Regions from separate parts of the Brevibacillus sp. B_LB10_24 genome, predicted to be linked through region 1. Evidence: riboswitches for the same ligand, from Rfam matches in the RefSeq annotation. Region 1 holds a riboswitch; each other region holds the start of a gene.
The links. A riboswitch is a leader RNA that binds a small molecule or an ion and turns the genes downstream of it on or off. The one in region 1 is predicted to bind cobalamin.

Region 1 (7,125 bases):
TGCTTCTGAAAAAAGACAACATGGGCTTTGCCCTGAACGATACGCTGATCAAGGCCGGTACAGAAACGTTCATCTGGTACGCGAACCATCTGGAGGCCGTGTACTGCATCGAGGGGGAAGGAGAGATCGAGGTGGTCGGCGGTGAAACCTACCCGATCCAGCCGGGCATGATGTACGCCTTAAGCGGTCATGAGAAGCATTACCTGCGGGCGAAGAGCACGATGCGAATGGTGTGTGTGTTCAATCCGCCGCTGACCGGGCGCGAAGTACACGATGAGAACGGAGTATACCCCTTGGTTGAGTAAATCGGCAGGATGAGATTTGGCGAAAAACCTGGAAGGAGAGGAAAGTATGAACCAACGCTACGTCGTCATGGAGGATTGCTATCCATCCCGCATCGAGGATACACCAGGCATCATCGAGCGAAAGGACCCTGTCGTCTATTCGGACGCAGGCTCCGGCACGTCCGAGCTGGATGCAGACATGCTTGCGTCCTATGAACAAAACGGATACCTCAACCTGAAAGGCTTCTTTTCGGCTGAGGAGGTCAAGACGTTTCGGAATGAGCTGCAGAGGCTGTGGCAGGAAAACAGGGAAACGGAGCGGAAGGAAGTGATCCGCGAGCCGCAGAGCCGCGAGATTCGCTCGATTTTCGCCGTACATCGAGACAGCGAGGTCTTTCGTCGGCTGTCGCAGCATCCGCGGCTGCTCGCCATCATCAGGCAGATCTTGGGCAGCGACGTGTACGTGCACCAGTCCCGGATCAATTACAAAAAAGGATTTACGGGCAAGGAGTTTTATTGGCACTCCGATTTTGAGACCTGGCACGTAGAGGATGGCATGCCGCGAATGCGGGCGTTAAGCTGCTCCATCGCGCTGGAGGAGAATCACCATTTTAACGGCCCGCTGCTGCTCATCCCCGGCTCCCACAAGAAATTCATCACGTGTGTGGGCAGAACGCCGGATGCGCATTACGAACAGTCGCTGCGCAAGCAGGAATACGGTGTGCCCGATCAGGCGAGCTTGCAAGAGCTGGTCGAGCATCACGGTATCGATACAGCCGTCGGACCGGCGGGAACGGTCACGCTTTTTGACTGCAACGTCATGCATGGCTCCAATGGCAACATCACGCCCTACCCGCGGTCCAATGTGTTTTATGTCTACAACAGCGTTGAGAACAAACTGGTCAGCCCCTTCTCGGGCCAGAAGCCGAGGCCGGATTACATCGCGACCCGCGATTGACGTTTTTACTACAGGGCCGCTTGCTTCGAGTGTGAACGCAGGCGGCTGCCTGTCTACCGGACTTACGCATACAGGGAGGAACAGGATGGCTCTCATTGTCCAAAAATACGGCGGCACTTCCGTAGGTTCTATTGACCGGATTCGCAAGGTAGCAAAACGTGTGATGGACAAAAGGAATGCCGGCCACCAGCTCGTGGTCGTCCTCTCGGCCATGGGCAAAACGACAGATGAACTGGTGAAGCTGGCAAAAGAAATTTCTCCCCACCCTGACGAGCGGGATCTGGACATGCTGGTCAGTACAGGGGAGCAGGTCTCGATTGCCCTTCTATCCATGGCGCTGCAGCGGGAAGGGTGCAGAGCTGTTGCGCTGACGGGCTGGCAGGCAGGGATTTTGACAGATTGCTGTCACGGCGATGCTCGCATCCGGCACTTCGAGAACAACCGGATTTGCGGGCACCTGCAGGAGGGCAAGGTAGTGATCGTCGCCGGCTTTCAGGGCGTGGATGAACACGGTGAAATCACCACGCTGGGCCGGGGCGGATCCGATACGAGCGCTGTTGCGCTGGCCGCCAGTCTGGGTGCGGAGCGCTGCGAAATTTATACGGATGTGACGGGTGTGTTTACGGCTGACCCGCGCCTGGTGCCAACTGCACAAAAGCTGTCCGCCATATCCTATCAGGATATGCTGGATCTTGCGCAACTGGGAGCGGGCGTCTTGCATCCGCGATCCGTCGAAACCGCACGGAAACGCCACGTCCGCCTGGTTGTCCGCTCCAGCTTTTCGGATGAAGAGGGGACTTATGTGGGAGCGGATGTGCCGGCTCAGGCGGAATCGGTCGCCAGGGGCATAGCCCATCAGGAGCAGATTTCCATTTTGTGGGTAAAAGGGCGGGAGATTCACCGCCGGACGCCGATGTTGACCGGCAATCTGCGGGAAGCGGGCGTTATGGCAAATGCTGTTCTCCACGGAACGGACCTTTTGTCGTTTCCGGTTGCGACAGAACAGCACAAAAAGGCAGCCGCTTTTTTGCAGGAGCAGCAGGAGAGTCTGGGCTTTGATGAGATGGAAGCGGAGCACGGCTTTGCGATGGTCTCACTTGTAGGGGTATCGCGGCATGCGTCCTCAAAGGTGCCAAAGACAATCAAGCGAAAAATGAAGGCGCTGCAAGTTCCGATTCGCTGGTTCCATCAGAGTGAGCGGAAAGTCTCCATCGCGCTGCCGGCCGAACAGGTAAAAACAGCCGTAAGGGCACTGCACCGGGAGCTGGGCTTGGATGCAGGTGAAAAGTTGGCAGTGAAGTAGGCGGCTGCTTGCCGCTTGCTCTTGATTTCCTTACGCGCTGCCGGTACGATAACATAAAAAGGAAATAAACCGATTTGGTGCCATGAAAACATGGAGAATAGGGAAGGAACCCACACGATGTGTCCATCGCTGTATGAAGCGAGTGAATGTACAACAATGCCACTGGGATGACTGGGAAGGCGTATATTCACGATGAGCTTGAGTCAGAAGACCTGCCAAATCTGGATCGCTTATTTGAGAAACGACACATTCTCAGTCTTTTTCGGGCTGGGAATGTGTTGTTTTTTTACAGGGGGAGGAAGAGATGCACTTGTTCAACGAATGGCAAAAGGAAGGCGTTTATAAGGCGATATTTGAAAGGAGAGACATACGGGAATTTCGTGCTGATCCGCTTCCGGAGGAGAAGCTGCAGAAGATTATCCTTGCTGGCCATCACGCTCCTTCCGTCGGATTCATGCAGCCGTGGAATTTTATCGTCGTCCAATCACAGGAACGAAAAGAGAGGTTGGCGACAATCTGTCAAAAGGAAGTGAAAGCACTCGCGATTCACTATGAGGATGAGCGAAAAACCAAATTCTTGTCTTTAAAGGTAGAAGGAATCAGGGAGGCGCCAGTTACCATCTGCGTGACATGCGACCCAACCAGGGGCGGCGGGCATGTACTCGGGCGCAATTCCATCCCGGAGACAGATATTCTGTCCGTGGCTTGCTGCATCCAAAATATGTGGCTGGCTGCTTATGCCGAAGGGATCGCCATGGGCTGGGTCAGTTTTTACAAGAAGCATGACGTGCGTGAGATCCTGGGCATTCCGCCGCATATCGAACCGGTTGCCCTGCTGTCGCTCGGGTATACCGATCACTATCCGGATGCCCCCCTGCTGGAACAGGCAAAATGGGAAAAGCGGCTGCAGGTTCGCGACCTGATCCGCCATGACAATTGGAATGAGGTTTGTCGTTGGCAGTTTGAAGACTGAAAGAGTTGAGAGGTTGACTTTCCATTTTTGTTGTAGCTATAATCGTTACAACGAGAGGGTGGAAGAAAATGAAAATCAGCAGTCGATTTAGCATCGCCGTCCATATTTTGTCGTTGTTGGCGATTGCCAAGGATGCACATGGGACGTCAGAATGGATTGCGGGGAGCGTAAATACGAATCCAGTGACCATTCGCCGGATATTGGGGCAGTTAAAAAAAGCAGGCTTGGCAAATGTGCGTGCCGGAACGGGCGGAGCGTTCTTGTTGAAGGATCTGGACGAGATCTCCCTGTTGGACGTGTACCGGGCGGTTGACGTCGTGGAAGAAGATCAACTTTTTCACATCCATGCCGAACCGAATCCGGAGTGTCCGGTGGGAGCCAACATCCAGGCAGTCCTGGAGCTGATCCTGAAACGGGCCCAACAGGCGATGGAGCAGATCTTGGCGGATATCACAATCGAGGAATTGGTAAACGTGCTCTCTCAAAAAATACAAGCGACTGCTGATTAGATTTTTTTCAACACGTTGTAATGTTGTTCGTTACAACGTTACAACGAATGGTGGAAGCCCCATTCGTGCAAAAAACAATGCGTGATGGTTATGCTAATAATCAACAACAGGAGGGGAAATGATGAAAGTTGCAGTCATTGGCGCAACCGGCAAAGCGGGAAGCCTGATAACGAAGGAAGCAGTGGAAAGAGGTCACGAAGTCACTGCGATCGTCAGGAATGCTTCCAAACTGACCGAACAACATGCTGCAGTGTTGGAGAAGGATGTTTTTGACTTGACGGCAGACGACCTTAAAGCGTTTGACGTCGTGGTCAACGCGTTTGGTGCCGCTCCCGGCAGTGAGCATCTTCATGTCGAAGCGGGAAGAGTGTTGATTGAAGCGCTGAAAGGCGCGCCGGATACGAGGCTGATCGTCGTCGGCGGGGCGGGAAGCCTGTTCGTTGACGAAGCAAAAACACTGCGTGTGATGGATGCGCCCGATTTCCCCAAAGAGTATCTCGCGACAGCGCAAAACCAGGGCAAAAACCTGGAGGACCTGCAGCAATCTACAGGCATCCGCTGGACGTTCATCAGCCCTTCGGCATTTTTTGATCCGCAAGGGAAGAGAACCGGATCATACCGGACAGGGAAAGATCTGCTGCTGGTAAATTCGAAAGGGCAAAGCTATGTCAGCTACGCAGACTTTGCCATTGCTGTATTAGATGAAATCGAGAATCCGCAGCATATCAACGAACGATTTACGGTTTCATCTGAATCAGAGTAATTCGCTCAAATCATTTATTCACGTGGAGGGAATAAAAATGAAAGTGGCAGCCATAGTAGGAAGCATTCGCAAGGAGTCTTATAATCTGAAGCTCGTCAAATTCATGCAGAAGCGGTATCAGGGACAGTTGGATATCGAAATTGTAAACATCCGCGACCTCCCGCACTACGACCAGGATATTGAAAATGAACCGTCTGCCGTGGTGAAGGAATTCAAAAGCAAGGTGGCTGCTGCCGATGCCGTATTATGGGCAACGCCCGAATACAATTACTCGATTCCAGGCGTACTGAAAAACGCCATCGATTGGCTGTCCCGCGTGGACAAAGTAATGATCGGCAAACCGTCGCTGATCATTGGAGCTTCCATGGGGGCTCTGGGAACGGTGCGTGCCCAGCAGCATTTGCGCGATATCCTGTATTCGATCGGTGTATCTTCTCCGATCATGCTGGGGAACGAAGTCTATATCGGAGCGGTTCACGAAAAAATTGATGAAAATGGCGTTTTGACCCACGAGCCGACAGTTGCTTTTTTAGATCAGGTCGTTGAGAGTTTTGTATCGTGGTGCAAGCAGGCTCAACTACAAAAATGACAGGATTCAGTCCACATCCTCCGTCTTCCATAAGGCTGGGGATGTTTTTCTTTTTGAATTGACTTTTCGCAATTGAGGGAAGTGTCCGTTATCATAAAAAATGAAAATCTTTGTAATAATGAGTTGAACATTGTAGAAATATGTGGTAATTTATTAGACAAATATTCCAGCGATATATCGCTAGTATATGCAAGAAATTTTTTTAACAGAGCAGAAGGCGGAGAGGAACAGTCGAAGATGAGTGTTATTTTGGCACATGGGAGCGTAGAAACCAGCACGGCGCCGGAGTATATCAACGGTTTGCTGGAAGCAGTGCAGAAGGGCTCGCAAATTTTGCAAAACAAGCAGCACGTGTTGGATGCTGTCGAAGCAGTGGTAAATGAATTGGAGGACAATCCGCTGTACAATGCCGGGCTGGGATCGGTGCTCAATCGCGACGGGATCGCGGAAATGGACGGAGCGATCATGGACGGACAGAGCGGCCGTTTTGCCGCTGTAGCCGCTATGCGCGATGTAAGGCATGCCATCTCCGTAGCCAGGCGGGTCATGGAGGAGACCAAACACGTCGTCTTGGCCGGCGAGGGCGCAACGCAATTCGCCAGAGAGAAGGGCTTTCCGGCAGATAACTGCATAACGGAGGATCAGCTGAAATCATGGCAATTGGCGATGCGCCTGCTGAAGGAGGGACAAGAGCTTGACTTCAGCCCATACACCGGCTTGAAAAAGGAGACGGATACCGTTGGCTGCGTAATTCTGGACAATCACGGCAAGCTGGCTGCCGGTTCCTCCACCGGGGGATCCTTCCTGAAATTGCCCGGTCGCGTAGGAGACACGCCGTTCATCGGCGGAGGCATTTTCGCTTCCGAACACTGTGCCATTGTCTGCACCGGACGAGGTGAAGCCTTCATCAAGACGTTAACGGCCAAGTACGTCGACGATCAGATTCGCGGCGGGGAAGATCCGGAAACAGCTGCTTGCAGGGCCATTGAACGGTTGCATCAATTGACGGGGGAAACAGGCGGCATCATTGTTGTAGACGCTTTAGGCCGAAGTGCAGCGGTACATAATTCTTACTCATTTCCGGTTGTGCGGCTGCATGACGGCCGTGCGGAGGAGATGAAGGTGCTGCAGATCTAGAAAACAAACAGAATCATCAATCTTTACAGATTGGCGAGGTGCGGTGGATGGTTACACGTAAAAAGTACTCTCTCTCTGAACAAGTATACAGAGACATTAAAGAATTGATTGTTTATGGCAAGATTAAACCGGGTGAACTACTGACTGTAGGCGAAATGGCTGAGCGGTTCAATGTAAGCAAAACACCCGTCCGGGATGCTTTTAATGAATTGAAGCATAACGGTCTGTTGGAGGTTCTCCCCTATAAAGGTTATTTTGTCAGCAAGGTCAATTTGCAAGATCTGAACGAACTTTTTACGCTCCGCATCCTGCTTGAGGGGGGGGCAGGCGAGCTGGCGGCACAGAACGCCACCAAGGAAGATATAGAAAAATTGGAAGAGTTGGCACGGGTACAATTTAGACCCGACGATGAAGAGAGTGAAATCGTGTTTATGAAGACCAATTTCAACTTTCACATCACATTGGCGGAAGCATCCAACAATCGGCGTCTGGTCAAATTGATCGAGAACAATCTGGATCAGATGCAGAGGGTGCTGTATCTCGACTTGAAGATAGCCAATCCGTATGCTATGAGCGAGGAACACACGGCACTGGTGAAGCTGATCAAAG
Region 2 (7,125 bases), on a different contig from region 1:
GTCGAAGACGCGAAAAACGATCCATTTTATCACGCGTGTGAAGATGAACTGGCAGAGGTCTGCTGTCCGATCCGACTGGGACAGCGGATTATCGGCATCATCGGGCTGATCGCCTTCACGGAAGAGCAGCGGATGGCTTTGCTGCAGAATAAACGGAATTTGCTGGTGTTCACCAACAGGATGGCCGATTTGCTCTCCAGCAAGGTGTCGGAGACCCAGATGGCCAACGAACTGAAGATTATCATCGAGACGATTCGCGACGGGATCATCGCCGTTGACAAGAGCGGCGTGATTACCGCGTGCAATAAAACGGCGGAAACACTGATCGGCATCAGGCGTGAGGACTTGATCGGCAGCAAGCTGACCGCCATTTGGCCCGGTTCGCCCGTGATGGAAGCGATCTCGTCAGGGGCAGGGTACAAGGACAGAGAAGAGATGTACAAGCTTACGTCAGGCAAAGCCGTGCATTTTTTCACAACAGTCAGTCCGGTATTCGGCAGCCAGCTGGAGACAAAGCGGCGAACGGCGGGAGCCGTCATTTCGTTTCGCGATATTGCCGATGTCCGCAAGCTGGTGTACGACATGACCGAACAGAACGAACACTCTTCTTTCCGGGAAATCCTCGGGACGAGCAGCAGCATCCAGGAGGTAAAGGCCTACGCCGAAAAGGTGGCTCACAGCAGCTCCACGATATTGATCACGGGGGAAAGCGGCACAGGCAAGGGGCTGCTGGCGAAGGCGATTCACTATGCCAGCCCGCGGCAGAACGGTCCGTTTATCACGATAAACTGCGGCGCGATACCGGATACGCTATTGGAAACGGAGCTGTTCGGCTACGAATCGGGTGCCTTTACCGGCGCCAACAAGTCGGGAAAGGTGGGGAAGTTTGAGCTGGCTCACGAGGGGACGATTTTTCTGGACGAAGTCGGCGACATGCCGCTGCATCTGCAGGTGAAGCTGCTGCACGTGCTCCAGCACAGGGAAATCGAGCGGGTCGGCGGAACGCGGGTCCTGCCCGTGGACGTCAGAGTAATTGCTGCGACGAACAAAAATCTGGAACAGATGATGCTTGACGGGGAATTTCGCGAGGATTTGTACTTCCGCTTGAACGTCATTCCCATCCAGCTCCCGTCGCTGCGGGAAAGAAAGGAGGACATCGGGCTTTTGCTTCACGCTGCCTTGGAAAAATACAATCGCCTGATCGGAAAGAATATCACCGGTTTTGCACCGGAAACAACCGACCTGCTCGTCAGCTATCATTGGCCGGGAAATATCCGGGAGCTGGAAAATGCAGTGGAGTATGCAGTCAACCTCGAAACGGGCACGGTGATTACGAAGCAAAGCATTCCTGCGCGAATTTTGCGCGTTCACCATGCCGATACCACGCTCCAGACGCTCAAAGAACAGCTCGACGTCCACGAGAAGCAGATCATCGAGCGGTATCTCAATGAATACGGATACTCGGTGGAAAGCAAGCAGAAAGTGGCACATCGCTTGGGCATCAGCGAGTCTACGCTCTACCGCCGGATACGCGAACTGCACATTCGGAAACCAGGCCAATCTTAGTTTGTCAAATTTGACAATTCCATATTCAGAATTAAAAAAATGCTCTGATTGCCGCCTGGCAGCCGCTTCATTCATTCCGGACATATAGTAAACGGATGATTTGTCAAAATTGACAAATTTCCAGGCGGAGACCGCGAAAAAGCCCTTGGTACGGCAAGAAAGTGGGCCCTAAAACTGATGGCACGGTACTTGCAATTCAGCTTTATCGACATGGCCGTGTCGAGATTCCATTGGTACTGGGGGCTTATTGACGAATGATCAGTAGAGAGCGTTTACAGCAGAGATTGGCAGAGGAGCTTCATCTATTTGAAGAGACCCATCCCAAATCGAAAGCGCTGTTTGAACGGGCAAAGGCAAACTACATTGACGGCGTTCCGATGAACTGGATGGTCAAGTGGGCGGGCAGCTTTCCGGTTTTTGTTGAAAGCGGTTCCGGCGCTTATTTTACCGATGTAGACGGGCATCGCTACATCGATTTTTGTCTGGGAGATACCGGCTCGATGACGGGACATGCACCGGAAGGAGCGGTTCCCGGGATTGTCGAACGGGTGCGAAACGGCGTGACGTTTATGCTGCCGACAGAAGATGCGATCTGGGTCGGAGAGGAACTGGCCCGGCGTTTTGGGCTGCCGTACTGGCAGGTCGCCATCTCTGCGACGGATGCGAACCGCTTTTCCCTGCGGCTGGCCCGTCATATCACGAAGCGCAAGTACGTCCTCGTCTTCAACTACAGCTACCACGGCACTGTAGATGAGGCGTTCATTACGCTGCGCGGCGGAGTTCCCGGCAGCCGCAGCGGCAACATCGGCCCACAGGTAGATCCTGTACATACCACCAAGGTCGTCGAGTTTAATGACATCGATGCGCTGGAAAAGGCGCTCGCACCAGGTGATGTCGCCTGTGTGCTGGCCGAACCGGCCATGACCAACATCGGCATTATCCATCCCGACCCCGGTTATCTGGACGCCCTTCGCGAGCTGACCCGCCGTACAGGGACGCTGCTCATCTACGACGAGACCCATACGATGTGCGCCGGACCGGGAGGGTATACGGGGGCCTATGGTCTAAAGCCGGATATGCTGACGGTGGGCAAAGCGATTGGCGCAGGGATCCCGACGGCAGTCTACGGATTTAGCGAAGAGGTCGCAGACCGGATACGCGGGACGATCTCGCTGGAAGATTCCGATACGGGCGGCATCGGCGGCACATTGGCCGGAAACGCGCTGTCGATGGCGGCGATGCGCTCCACGCTGGAGAACGTGCTGACACAGGAGGCATTCGACCGGAACATCCCCCTGGCCGAACGGTTTGCCGCTGGGGTGGAAGAGGTCATTTCCGAAAAAGGGCTTCCCTGGATCGTCAAACGGCTGGGCTGCCGATCGGAGTACTGGTTCCGCAGCACGCCCCCGCGCAACGGCGGAGAGGCAGCCGCAGCGGTAGATTTCGAACTGGATCGTTACATGCACTTGTATGCGCTCAATCGCGGGATTTTAATGACGCCGTTTCACAACATGGCCCTCATCTCATCGCAAACCAAGGCGGAGGACGTCGATACGCACACGAAGGTCTTTCGCGAAAGCGTAGAATCGCTGCTCGATTAGTCACGCCAAGGAGAACTGCAAGCGATAACATTCGAAGGGGGTTGATGAGATGGAGGACATTGAACCCAGAAAAGTCCCGCCGGTATGGGTGGGGCTGATCCCGATCGCGTTTATGATCGTATCGCTGTTCGTCGGCATCTTCGTCCTGGAGCTGGACCCGCATATTCCGCTTTTGGCGAGTGCGATCGTCGCGACAATCGTGGGCTTGTGTCTGGGACACTCGTGGAAAGAGATTGAAAAAGGCATGCTGAAAACGATCACCCTGCCGCTGCAGGCGATTCTGATCCTGATGATCATCGGCGCCCTGATCGGCTCCTGGACCGCCGGAGGGATCGTGCCGACCATGATCTACTACGGTTTGGAGGTCTTATCTCCGACGTATTTCCTCGTCGCCGCCTGCGCCATCTGCATGCTGGTATCGGTGGCGTCGGGGAATGCCTGGACCTCGGCTGGAACCATCGGGATCGCGATTATGGGCATGGCCGAAGGATTGGGGATTCCGATCGCCCTGGCCGCCGGTGCCGTCGTGTCCGGCTGCTATTTCGGCGACAAGGTGTCTCCCCTGTCGGAAATGACGAACCTGGCTGCGGGCGTCACCGGGATCGACCTGTTTGAACATATCAAGCATCTGATGTTTACGACCGTTCCGGCGATTACCATCGCGCTGATCCTGTACACGATTATCGGATTTACGTTGGACCATGCAAGCGACAATGCCGAGCAAGTGATGATCCTGCAAGGGCAGCTGCGCGAACTTTTTGTCATCAGCCCGTGGATTTTGCTCGTTCCTCTGACGGTCATCGTCATGCTGGTGTTTAAAATGCCTGCGATTCCCGGCTTGGTGATCGGAACGGTACTCGGCACGATCTGTACTGCGGTCGTGCAGGGCGCTTCCCTGAAGGAGGCCTTAAATACCCTGTACTACGGACATACCGCTGAGACGGGAATTGAAATGATCGACAGCCTGTTAAACAACGGCGGCATTGAATCGATGTTTTGGACGATCGCCCTGATCATGATTGCCATGGCTTACGGAGGAATCCTGGAAACGACGCGAATCCTGGAATCCATCGTCAACGCCATCCTAAAGCGTGTCAGGTCGACCGGCAGCCTGATCGCCACGACCGTCGGGACGAGTGTCACGACCAATTTCCTCGCATGCGATGCCTACCTGGCGATCATTTTTCCCGCCCGCATGTACGCATCCGAATACAAAAAACGGGGACTGCAGCTGAAAAACCTCTCCCGAACGGTCGAAGACGGCGGCTCCGTCACCTCACCGCTGTTCCCCTGGAACACCTGCGGAGCATTCATGTTCGCCACCCTAGGAGTCCACGCTTTCACGTACGCGCCATTTGCCTTTTTCAGCATCCTCAGCCCCATCATCGCAATCATCTACGGCTTTCTCGGGATCAAAATCGCGTACGAACCGAAAGCAAACCCCGCCGACTCCGCCACAATCACCCCGGCGGTCCAGGTGGAATCTACGTAACAATATCTCAAGCGCCGCTTATCTCCCACATCTGCCAACGGGAGTAAGCGGCGTCTTTACGCATCTATAACACTAAGGCTACGAGACGGAAGAAAAAAATGGAGCGAGCGCAGGCCTTGGCACGCCTACCCAGTCGTAACGGAAAAAAGCGGCACACGCTTGTCGACCAAATCCTACGTTGAAATACCTACAGTCCTTTTTGGTCGACGTGCCGCTTTTTGTAGTGGAGACGGCCACCCCCAGCTTCCCCGCTGGCGTGCCGCGAACGAGCGAGCCCATTTTTTTCTTCCGGACCACAATGTTCACCAAAGCCAAAGAACGCATCATCTCTCTCCCAAAGTGCAATCCTCCCCTCCAAACAGCGTGCCAAGTATTGACACCCTCAACATCTTGTTGTAAGGTAAATAAAGTCATCTACATATTGATACGGACAGGTGTCTTGCCAACAATATTTGGCAGAGACTTAAAAAGGGAAGCACGGTGCGATTCCGGCGCGGTCCCGCCACTGTAATAGGGAAGTTCCGTTCCAAGGTGCCACTGATCGCCGCGATCGGGAAGGCGGACGGAGCGATGACCCTTGAGCCAGGAGACCTGCCTGTTCGTCTGCACTCTGGTACCTACGGGAGATAGGGAAGGGTTCGCGCAGCTGGCCTGCAAGCCGTAGGCCCGTGCATCCTGTGGATTTTTACGCGCATCCGACCTCCTGCTAGTCGTCGGATGCGCTTTGCTTTTTCTGCAACAAACAGCAGTACATAAGGGAAGGATTGAGGGACATGCTGGTCGCCTATGATTCGAAGACGGGAAACGTGCGAAGATTTGTAACCAAGGCAAATGTGCGAAGCGTGCAAATCGACGCCAAAATGACGCTGGAAGAGCCGTTCGTACTCATTACCTATACGACGGGATTTGGCCAGGTGCCGGAGACGGTAAAAGCTTTTTTGCAGCGAAATCACGCCATGCTGCGGGGAGTTTCGGCCAGCGGGAACCGCAACTGGGGCGGAAATTTTGCCAAGAGCGCGGATGCGATAGCCGATCAGTACAAGGTTCCGGTTATTTCCAAATTCGAACTGTCGGGGACCAGTCGCGATGTGGAGTATTTTGTGAAAGAGGTGGCAGGGATTGCGGCACATTGAACTGAACAACCAATTGATGCAGCGTGGCAGTGACGGATTTTTCCAATTGGACAAAGATCGGGAAGCGGTCGAAGTATTCATGGAGGAAGTCCGCGCGAACACGATGCAGTTTGACAGCGTCAAAGCGAGAATGGACTACATGATCGACCATCAGTACTACGAAAATGTATACGAGCGGTACACCCCGGAGCAGGTGGAAGAGATCTTCCGCACCGTTCACAGCTACGGGTTCCAGTTTTCCTCCTACATGGCGGCGTCGAAGTTTTACAAAGACTACGCGCTGAAGACAGATGACAAGTCGATGTACCTGGAACAGTACCCCGACCGGGTGGCGATCGTCGCTCTTTCGCTCGGAGAGGGAGATTTTGAGCGGGCCAAACGTCTGGCTCAAGCGATGATCGAACAGCGCCTCCAGCCGGCTACGCCAACGTTTCTCAACGCCGGGAAAAGCCGCCGGGGAGAGATGGTATCGTGCTTTCTGCTGGAGATGGACGATTCGCTCAACTCGATCAATTACATATTAGGCACCTGCATGCAGCTCTCCAAAATCGGCGGCGGCGTCGCCGTCAACCTCTCCAAACTGCGCGGCCGCGGCGAGCCGATCAAAGGGGTGGAAGGCGCGGCGAAGGGGATTATGCCGGTCCTCAAGCTGATGGAGGACGCGTTTTCCTACGCCGACCAGATGGGGCAGCGGAAGGGATCAGGGGCGGCCTATTACAACATCTTCGGTTGGGACGTCATCGAGTTTTTGGACAGCAAAAAAATCAACGCCGACGAAAAATCGCGGATCAAGACGCTGTCGATCGGCCTGATCGTGCCGGACAAGTTTTACCAGCTGGCGGCGCAGGACAAGCCGCTCACCGTGTTTGCGCCTTACTCTGTCTACCGGGAATACGGACAGCACCTGGACGACCTTGACCTCGACCAGATGTACGATGAACTGCTGGCCAACGAGCGGGTCAAGAAGAAAACCGTGATGAGCGCCCGCGAGATGCTGACCAAGATCGCGATGATCCAGCTGGAATCGGGCTACCCGTACATCATGAACAAGTCGAACGCCAACAAGGCACACGCCTTGAAAGAGATCGGGTCGATCAAGATGTCCAACCTCTGCACGGAAATCTTTCAACTGCAGGAGACCTCGACGATCAACGATTACGGACTGGAAGACATCATCCGCCGCGACATCAGCTGCAACCTGGCCTCGCTCAACATCGCCAATGTGATGGAGCAAAAGAAGCTGCGGGAGTCGGTGCACGAAGGCATCGAGGCATTGACGGCAGTGAGCGACACGACCCGGATCGAAAACGCGCCGGGGGTGCAAAAAGCCAAT
Region 3 (7,125 bases), on a different contig from region 1:
CCCTGAACGAGCAGCAGGGCTTCCATAGCCAGCTCATAGGAGCTGGGCTTGGCAGCAGCAGTACGCACGGCGGCGGCAGACCGTGTATCCGAAGCGGCAGGTCGTATCTCGGCAGAAGTCTGGATGTCCGCAGCCGCAGCTTGTAACCCGGCAGAAGTCTGGAAGTCCGCAGCCGCAGGTCGCAATTCAGCAGCAGTCCGGTTATTCGCAGCACGCGGTGCCTCCTCTTCAAACTGGGGCAGCGCCCAAGGCTCTGCCTCCGGTTTTAAGCGCTGGTGAGGTTTCAACGCCTGCTCATCAGCCGTCAGCGTGTACTTGCGCTGGTAGCCCCGCGGCGTAATCATTTTCTCATCGTATAAAAACGTCGCCGAATTCCCGATGATGACGGTCGTCAGCATGCCGATATCGTGATCCAGCATTTGCTCCAGGGTGGTGATCACGACCTGCTCCCGGTCGCGGTAGGCGCTCTTGACGATGCCCACTGGCGTGTCCGGCGAGCGGTATTTCAGCAGGATCCGCTGCGCCTCGACGATCTGTCTGGTGCGCCGTCCGCTGCGCGGGTTGTACAGCGCAACGACAAAATCGGCCGCCCCCGCCGCTTCGATCCGCTTGGCGATGATCTCCCACGGGGTCAGATGGTCGCTCAGACTGATCGTACAGGCGTCGTGCATGACCGGTGCCCCGAGCAGCGACGCACAGGAGTTGATCGCGGAAATTCCTGGAATCACTTCCACTTCCACCCCTGTCGCCTCCGTCCAGCCTTTTTCGATCAGCACTTCGTAGACCAATCCGGCCATGCCGTAGACGCCGGCATCCCCGCTGGAGATGACCGCCACCTTTTTGCCGGCTTCCGCCTGGCGGACCGCCTCCTGTGCGCGGCTCACTTCTTCCGTCATTCCCGTACGGACGATCTGCTGTCCGGTCAACAGCCCGCTGATCAGGTCCACATAGGTGTTGTAGCCGATGACGACATCGCTCTCTTCGATCGCTTCCTTGGCCCGTTTGGTTATGTGTTCAAAGCTGCCGGGTCCAAAGCCGATGATCAACAGTTTGCCTTTCATACCCACACCTTCCTCTCCTTCCATTCTGCAGCCGTACGCGGGGGAATTCTCCCAGAAAACGACGCCTGCCGTTCGGGAGGCAGCGCTTCCCATAAATCGAACAGCAGCGGTACGCCGAGGTGAAGCTCTTCCAGAGCGGCTCGCTGGGAAAAGACTTGGTCCGGAGTGCCTTCCAGCACCAGCCGTCCTCCATCCAAGACAAAGATCCAATCAGCCCACGCGTAAGCCAGGTCCAGGTCGTGCGTCGCCAGCAGGATGGCAGTCCCCGCCTGATGAATCTCCGCCAGTTCAGCCATCAACTGCCGGGTATGCAGCCGGTCCAAACAAGCTGTGGGTTCATCCAACAGCAGCAGTTGGGGCTGCATCGCCATCACCCCGGCCAGCGTAACCTGACGCTTCTGTCCGAGACTGAGCTGGTGGATCGGGCGATCGAGCAGCGCCTCCAAATCAAATCGCTGGGAGATCGCCCGGACTCGCCGCACGATCTCCTCGTCAGTCAGGCCGATATTGCACAAACCGTAAGAAATATCCTCGCCCACCGTGCCCGCCACCAATTGTTGTTCCGGATCCTGAAAGACCAACCCTACTGCCTGCCGCAGCGCCAGAAGCGAACTGCGGTCATAACGCAGCGGCTCCCCCCTCCAGTTGATCTGGCCCTGGTTAGGGCGGAGGATACCGTTTGCGTGCAGAAAAAACGTCGATTTCCCGCTGCCGTTGTGACCCAACAGGGCACACTTGCGGCCAGCGGGAATCCGCATGGTCAATCCGGCGAGCGCCTGATGACTGGCACCCGGGTAGGTAAAATGTATATCATGAAATTCTATCAGCCAATCCAAGGCTTCACCTCCTCGTCAACCACTCCAAAGCGATCAGTGTGAGACATCCCAGAACCGCTTCGGACAGATATCGTTTTGATCGCACAAAACGGGCAGTCGATACCACCCGGATCTCGCCCGAAAACCCTCTGGCCGTCAAACCGACCAACAACTGCCGGTACCGCTGCCACGTCCGGCCAAACAGGGTAACTGCCAGTTTTGCCACATCTTTTAGCGTTTGGCGAAAGCCGCTGTGCCCTCCTCTTGCCTGCTGTGCCACCCAAAGCTGTCCAGCCACCTCCAGCAAGACAAAGACGAAGCGGTACATAATCGACAACAGCTCGACCAGGACCACGGGCATCCCTAGCCTTCTCAGCACCTGCAAGAGCTGCCCTAGCGGCACGGTAAAGAGGAGAAAATACAGACAGGCAACGGACGCAAGCGCCCGGGTCAGGACCGTAAACGCCCGCAGTAGGCCGCTCGGGCTCAGGTACACATAACTGCCTGCCACCGGTATGGCAGCCACGGCATTTGCCACTGCGCTGCCAGCACCTTCGCCGCTGGCAGCTTCCAGGCAAAGCGGCGGCAAGCTCATCAGCATGAAGGCGATTGGGAGCAGCAGCAGCCGCAAATAAGTTCGCCAGGGAATCCCCGCATACCTCACGATCCAGAGACTCGACCAGGCAAAAATAAGCAAATGCACCTGCCAGTGAGCGAACAGCGCGATCGCCAGCAGGGAGGCGGCGAACAGCAGCTTCTGATCTGGCGGAAGCTGCCGCAGCCGATTCGTATAGGCGTACGAATCAAACGGAATCTTCATGCGCCTGTCCTTTTTTTGCCGACCGGCCCCGGAAGAAACCGAAGGCGTAACCGACTACACCTGCGCCGATCGCCGCCTGCAGAGCGAACAACAAACTCTCCGTCTCCGAACCCGGCGGCTCAAAAATCGGCTCAAACCACGGCTCGTAATCGGGTGCAAGTTCCCCAACCGCCTCTTCAGCCGCATCGTCTGACCCGCCAAACTCCGACCCGTGAATAAATGCCAGCGGGAGGACTGCCAACAAGATCACCGCGACCAAAATCGCGATGGTAAGGTAGCGATTCGATTTGCCCATCCTTTACACACCTCGCTTTGCGGCCAGAAGTTGTTCCAACTCAGTCCGATTGTAGGTATGCAGCCAATTCCACACCAGGACGGTCAGCAGCCCTTCGCTAATGGCGAGCGGCACCTGTGTCAGGGCAAAAATCCCGGCAAACTTTACAAAGGAAGCGAGAATTCCACCTGATTCTGCGGGAAACGCCAGTGCAAGCTGCAGCGACGTGACCAGGTACGTCGACAAGTCAGCCAGTGCCGCTGCGGCAAAGACAGCCAGTTTTTGCCGCTTGCCGCCGCGTGACAGCAGCCGATACACGCCGTATGCGACAAATGGCCCTACGATCGCCATCGAAATGGCATTGGCCCCGAGCGTCGTCAATCCGCCGTGAGCAAGCAGCAGCGCCTGAAACAGCAGGACGAGGCTGCCCAATACCCCCATCGTCAGCGGGCCAAACAACACAGCCCCCAGGCCGGTTCCGGTCGGATGCGAGCTGCTCCCGGTCACAGATGGCAGCTTTAAGGCGGACAGCACGAATGCAAACGCCCCGACCAGTCCGAGCAGCAGCTTTGTTTCGGGATTCGCCTTCGTCGTACGCTGAATCTCCCGCAGGCCCAAGAGAAAAAACGGAATAAACAAGACCCACCAAAAGACAGCCCAGCCAACCGGCAAAAAACCCTCCATGATATGCATGGCATGTGCAGTCTGCGGCGTGTTAAATGACAAATACAGCACCAGCGCGACAATTCCCATTGGAACGAATAATTTCCGTTTCATGAATATACTCCCTCTTGAGACTCTGTTTTTCCCCAATCAAAAAAGCACCTTCAGAGAATACTCCGAAGATGCTCCATCACCTGACAAGTCGCCCGGCTAACCCTAGACGGCTGTTCAAACTATGTACACCTCCCTCATCCTCGTGAGTTTGACGATGTCGATTTCAAGGCAGGTCTCCTGACTCCAGTTCATCGCATAAACGCGCCCTTCCCATTCTTCAAGAACAGTGGGTTGTGTAAGCGTTATGCTCCCTGTTACAGTGGCGGGACCGTGCCGGACTTTCACCGGACTTCCCTATTAAGTTGCCGATTCAAGCAGAAGAATCGGTCAACACCTTGAACGTTCCATATGCATTTTTTCGATAGAAATTATATTCATGATAGTAATAGTTTCCACCTGTTGTCAATCTCTTTTTATTTGATGGCTGAGGGTCAGACGACTGGAGGTTTCTCCAATGGCGCCTCGATCGATTCCTGAAAGATCCTGCATAATCCGAGCATCCCCTGTCTCAGCTCATCCTCACTCATGCTGGAAAAACAGATTCTCAGATGGTGAAACTCCGGTTCACCCGGGTAACAGACCCACCCGGGGAGAAAGTTGATCTTTTCGCGAGACGCCGGAACGACCAGTTCTTCGGCACGCAGCCAGGGAGGAAGTGTGATCCAGATATTGCATCCACCTTGCGGCACGGTCCAGCGCACTCCTGCCGGAGCGTGCTGCTCTAAGACGGACAGGGCGAGATCTCTCCTGCCGAGCAGACGTTGCCGCAACTGCTTCACGTGTTTTTCCATAGAGAAAGACTGCATAAAGGAGAGGATCGCCCGCTGTGTCAGAAGCGGACTCCCCCAGTCTGCCGCTGCCTTCGCAACCATCAAACGGTTGAGGAATCTGCCGTTGGCGGCAAGAACAGCCACTCGGCATCCAGGGGCCAGTATTTTGCTAAAGCTTTTCAAATAGATGACATGCCCGTGCTCATCCATGCTTTTTATCGGCGGTGGCGGGGCTTTGCCAAAGTAGATTTCACTCCAGAGATCGTCCTCCAAAATGATGCTGCGATAGCTCTGCGCAAGATCGAGCAGCTGGGTACGCCGACGCTGGCTCATGAGGGCTCCGGTCGGATTCTGGTACGTGGGCATCGTGTAGATCAATTTTGGCGGATACTGGTCGCAAAGGGAAGCCAACAGGTCGACCCGCATCCCCTCCTCATCGACCGGAACAGACAGAACGGTCGCTCCTCTCGCTCGAAACACGTCGATGGCAGCGCTATAGGTAGGCACTTCTGTCACAACGACGTCACCAGGCCCGATAAAGCTGCGGGCCACCTGGTCAATCCCCTGCTGGGCCCCGTTGGTGACGATCAGTTCTTCCGGGTGTAAGTTGAGGCGGAAGTTCTTGGCGTATTCGGCATATGCCTTGCGAAACAAACCATCCCCCTGCACTGGTCCGTACTTGAACAAGACTGTTGGATCATCACGGAGCGCATTCTGGACGGCTGATGTCAACTCTGCCAGCGGAACCAGTTCGGGATGAAGCGAGGTAATCGAAAAAGAAAAACCGTTTTCAGGCTCTGCCTGCATACTCTGCCAAACCTGAGCCCGCGGCAGGTAATCCGCAACAGCATGCTGCCACTCATAACAGGAAACCTTATTGGGTTGCCCAGTGTCCCCAACCTCGTTCTTCGCCTTTCCAACAAATGTACCTCTGCCTTGGATCCGTTCGATCAGCCCTGCTTCTTCCAGCAGCCGATACGCCTCAACGACAGTCATAAAGCTGACATCACACTGTCTGGACAAGCTGCGAATGGAGGGCAAAGGAGTCCCTTCCTCTAACGATCCGAAACGAATGCGCTCGGAGATTTCCTGATAGATTTGCCTGACCAGGGGGACTCCGGACTGGCGCGTAAGGTTGATCTGCATGCGTTCTCCCCTCTTCCGGAAGTGTTATGTATCACTGTTGACTGTTATGTATATCACTGCTGTATGTTTTTTCTAAAGATTATAACACTCCGGGTTGGAAAAGGGGATATGGATAAAATGATTTATAGCTATCTGCTTATGTGTTTGATTTACGGAACAACCTTTTATGCCATCAAAGCAGGCATTGATGCCGGATTTTCTCCCTTTCTGTTTGCTGCCATCCGTTTCGGTACAGCAGGAGTCCTGATCATCGCGTTCCTGTACCTGAAGAAATCATCTCTCCGGTTTACCCGCAGGAACATGTTGGATCTGATCTACCTGGGCGTATGCATGACCCTGATTCCCTTTGCCGCACTCTACTGGGCCGAACAGTACATCTCCTCGGGACTTGCCGCCTTGCTGTCTGCTTCCGGACCGATCATCGTCAGTGTGCTCAGCCTGTGCTTCGACCGTAAAAAGATGCCTTTGTGGCAGTGGATGGGGCTCTTGATCGGATTTGCAGGGATCGGGCTCGTTGTCTTTCCCCACTTGGAAATAGGCGTCTCAACCCTTTGGCTGCTGGGTTCGGCGGGAATCCTCCTTTCCGAAGCCGTTTTTGCCTGGGGCGCGATTTTTTCCAAACGGCTGCTGTCGGGCGGTCTGACTCCGCTGGCGGTCAACGGGTTTCAGATGTTCTTTGGGAGCATCGGACTGCTGGTGCTCTCCCTGATGTTTGAACCGATTCACTTCACATTTTCCCAGCCTTATACAGCCGTGGGAGCACTGTTTTACCTGATCGTATTTGGGTCGATCATCGCTTCTGGCATTTACTACTGGCTCGTCAAACGGACGAATCCCTTGTTTCCCTCGACGTGGCTGTACGTTTCTCCGGTGATCGCTTTAGCGGTAGGGGCTGTTTTCCTCGATGAACCGATTTACCCGCTCGGCATAGCTGGAACGGTGTTGGTCATTGGCGGAGTCATTTTGACCAGCTTCAGGGACTGGCAGAAAATGTGGAAATCGGCCCACCATGCCGCAAAGAGCTAATGGCCGGCCTGCCAGGGTCTGCTTGGCGCGTGCTGATGGTGATGTCCGTGATGGTGCTGTTCCCGCTTTACTACCTTGGGCTCGGCGCTCCCCTCAATCCGGCGGCGAAGCGAGTAGGGCGTCATCATCAGGCCAGGTGGGGTGTATACCCTCGCAGCTTCCCCGTCACAAACCGGACAAATGGTTGTCGCCGCAGCCTCGGCCATGCCCAGCCATAGGTCAAAATCGCCGCACTTCGCACAACAAAACTGGTACTTTGGCATCGTCAACATTCCTTTCCTCTGATCAAAACCAGGTTGAGACTACAGAAGCCGCAGCTGAAACAGAAAAAATGGGCTCACTCCGTTCATGGCACGCCAACAGGGAAGCTGTACTGGCCGTCGACATTCCAAAAAACGACACGTCGACCAAAAATAACTGAAAGTATTTCAACGTA

Region 2: linked by a shared signal. The riboswitch ahead of nrdI (class Ib ribonucleoside-diphosphate reductase assembly flavoprotein NrdI) and the one ahead of bluB (5,6-dimethylbenzimidazole synthase) in region 1 are both predicted to bind cobalamin.
Region 3: linked by a shared signal. The riboswitch ahead of ACI7RC_RS18540 (energy-coupling factor ABC transporter permease) and the one ahead of bluB (5,6-dimethylbenzimidazole synthase) in region 1 are both predicted to bind cobalamin.

Annotation. Positions count from the first base shown of each region.
Region 1 covers NZ_JBJQOQ010000029.1:46,777-53,901, forward strand. Annotated here, with positions in the region: gene ACI7RC_RS21305 (ectoine synthase) at 1-305, shown strand, start outside; gene thpD (ectoine hydroxylase) at 352-1,242, shown strand; gene ACI7RC_RS21315 (aspartate kinase) at 1,328-2,545, shown strand; cobalamin riboswitch at 2,604-2,779, shown strand; gene bluB (5,6-dimethylbenzimidazole synthase) at 2,850-3,518, shown strand; gene ACI7RC_RS21325 (Rrf2 family transcriptional regulator) at 3,587-4,027, shown strand; gene ACI7RC_RS21330 (NAD(P)-dependent oxidoreductase) at 4,149-4,790, shown strand; gene ACI7RC_RS21335 (NADPH-dependent FMN reductase) at 4,828-5,379, shown strand; gene ACI7RC_RS21340 (isoaspartyl peptidase/L-asparaginase family protein) at 5,617-6,516, shown strand; gene ACI7RC_RS21345 (GntR family transcriptional regulator) at 6,564-7,125, shown strand, end outside.
Region 2 covers NZ_JBJQOQ010000009.1:18,172-25,296, reverse strand. Annotated here, with positions in the region: gene ACI7RC_RS10525 (sigma-54 interaction domain-containing protein) at 1-1,566, shown strand, start outside; gene ACI7RC_RS10520 (aspartate aminotransferase family protein) at 1,821-3,167, shown strand; gene nhaC (Na+/H+ antiporter NhaC) at 3,217-4,659, shown strand; gene ACI7RC_RS10510 (hypothetical protein) at 4,738-4,983, opposite strand; cobalamin riboswitch at 5,075-5,272, shown strand; gene nrdI (class Ib ribonucleoside-diphosphate reductase assembly flavoprotein NrdI) at 5,433-5,792, shown strand; gene nrdE (class 1b ribonucleoside-diphosphate reductase subunit alpha) at 5,779-7,125, shown strand, end outside.
Region 3 covers NZ_JBJQOQ010000022.1:35,810-42,934, reverse strand. Annotated here, with positions in the region: gene cobJ (precorrin-3B C(17)-methyltransferase) at 1-1,061, opposite strand, end outside; gene ACI7RC_RS18555 (energy-coupling factor ABC transporter ATP-binding protein) at 1,058-1,897, opposite strand; gene cbiQ (cobalt ECF transporter T component CbiQ) at 1,902-2,696, opposite strand; gene ACI7RC_RS18545 (energy-coupling factor ABC transporter substrate-binding protein) at 2,680-2,991, opposite strand; gene ACI7RC_RS18540 (energy-coupling factor ABC transporter permease) at 2,995-3,747, opposite strand; cobalamin riboswitch at 3,898-4,100, opposite strand; gene pdxR (MocR-like pyridoxine biosynthesis transcription factor PdxR) at 4,179-5,663, opposite strand; gene ACI7RC_RS18530 (DMT family transporter) at 5,781-6,689, shown strand; gene ACI7RC_RS18525 (FmdB family zinc ribbon protein) at 6,686-6,961, opposite strand.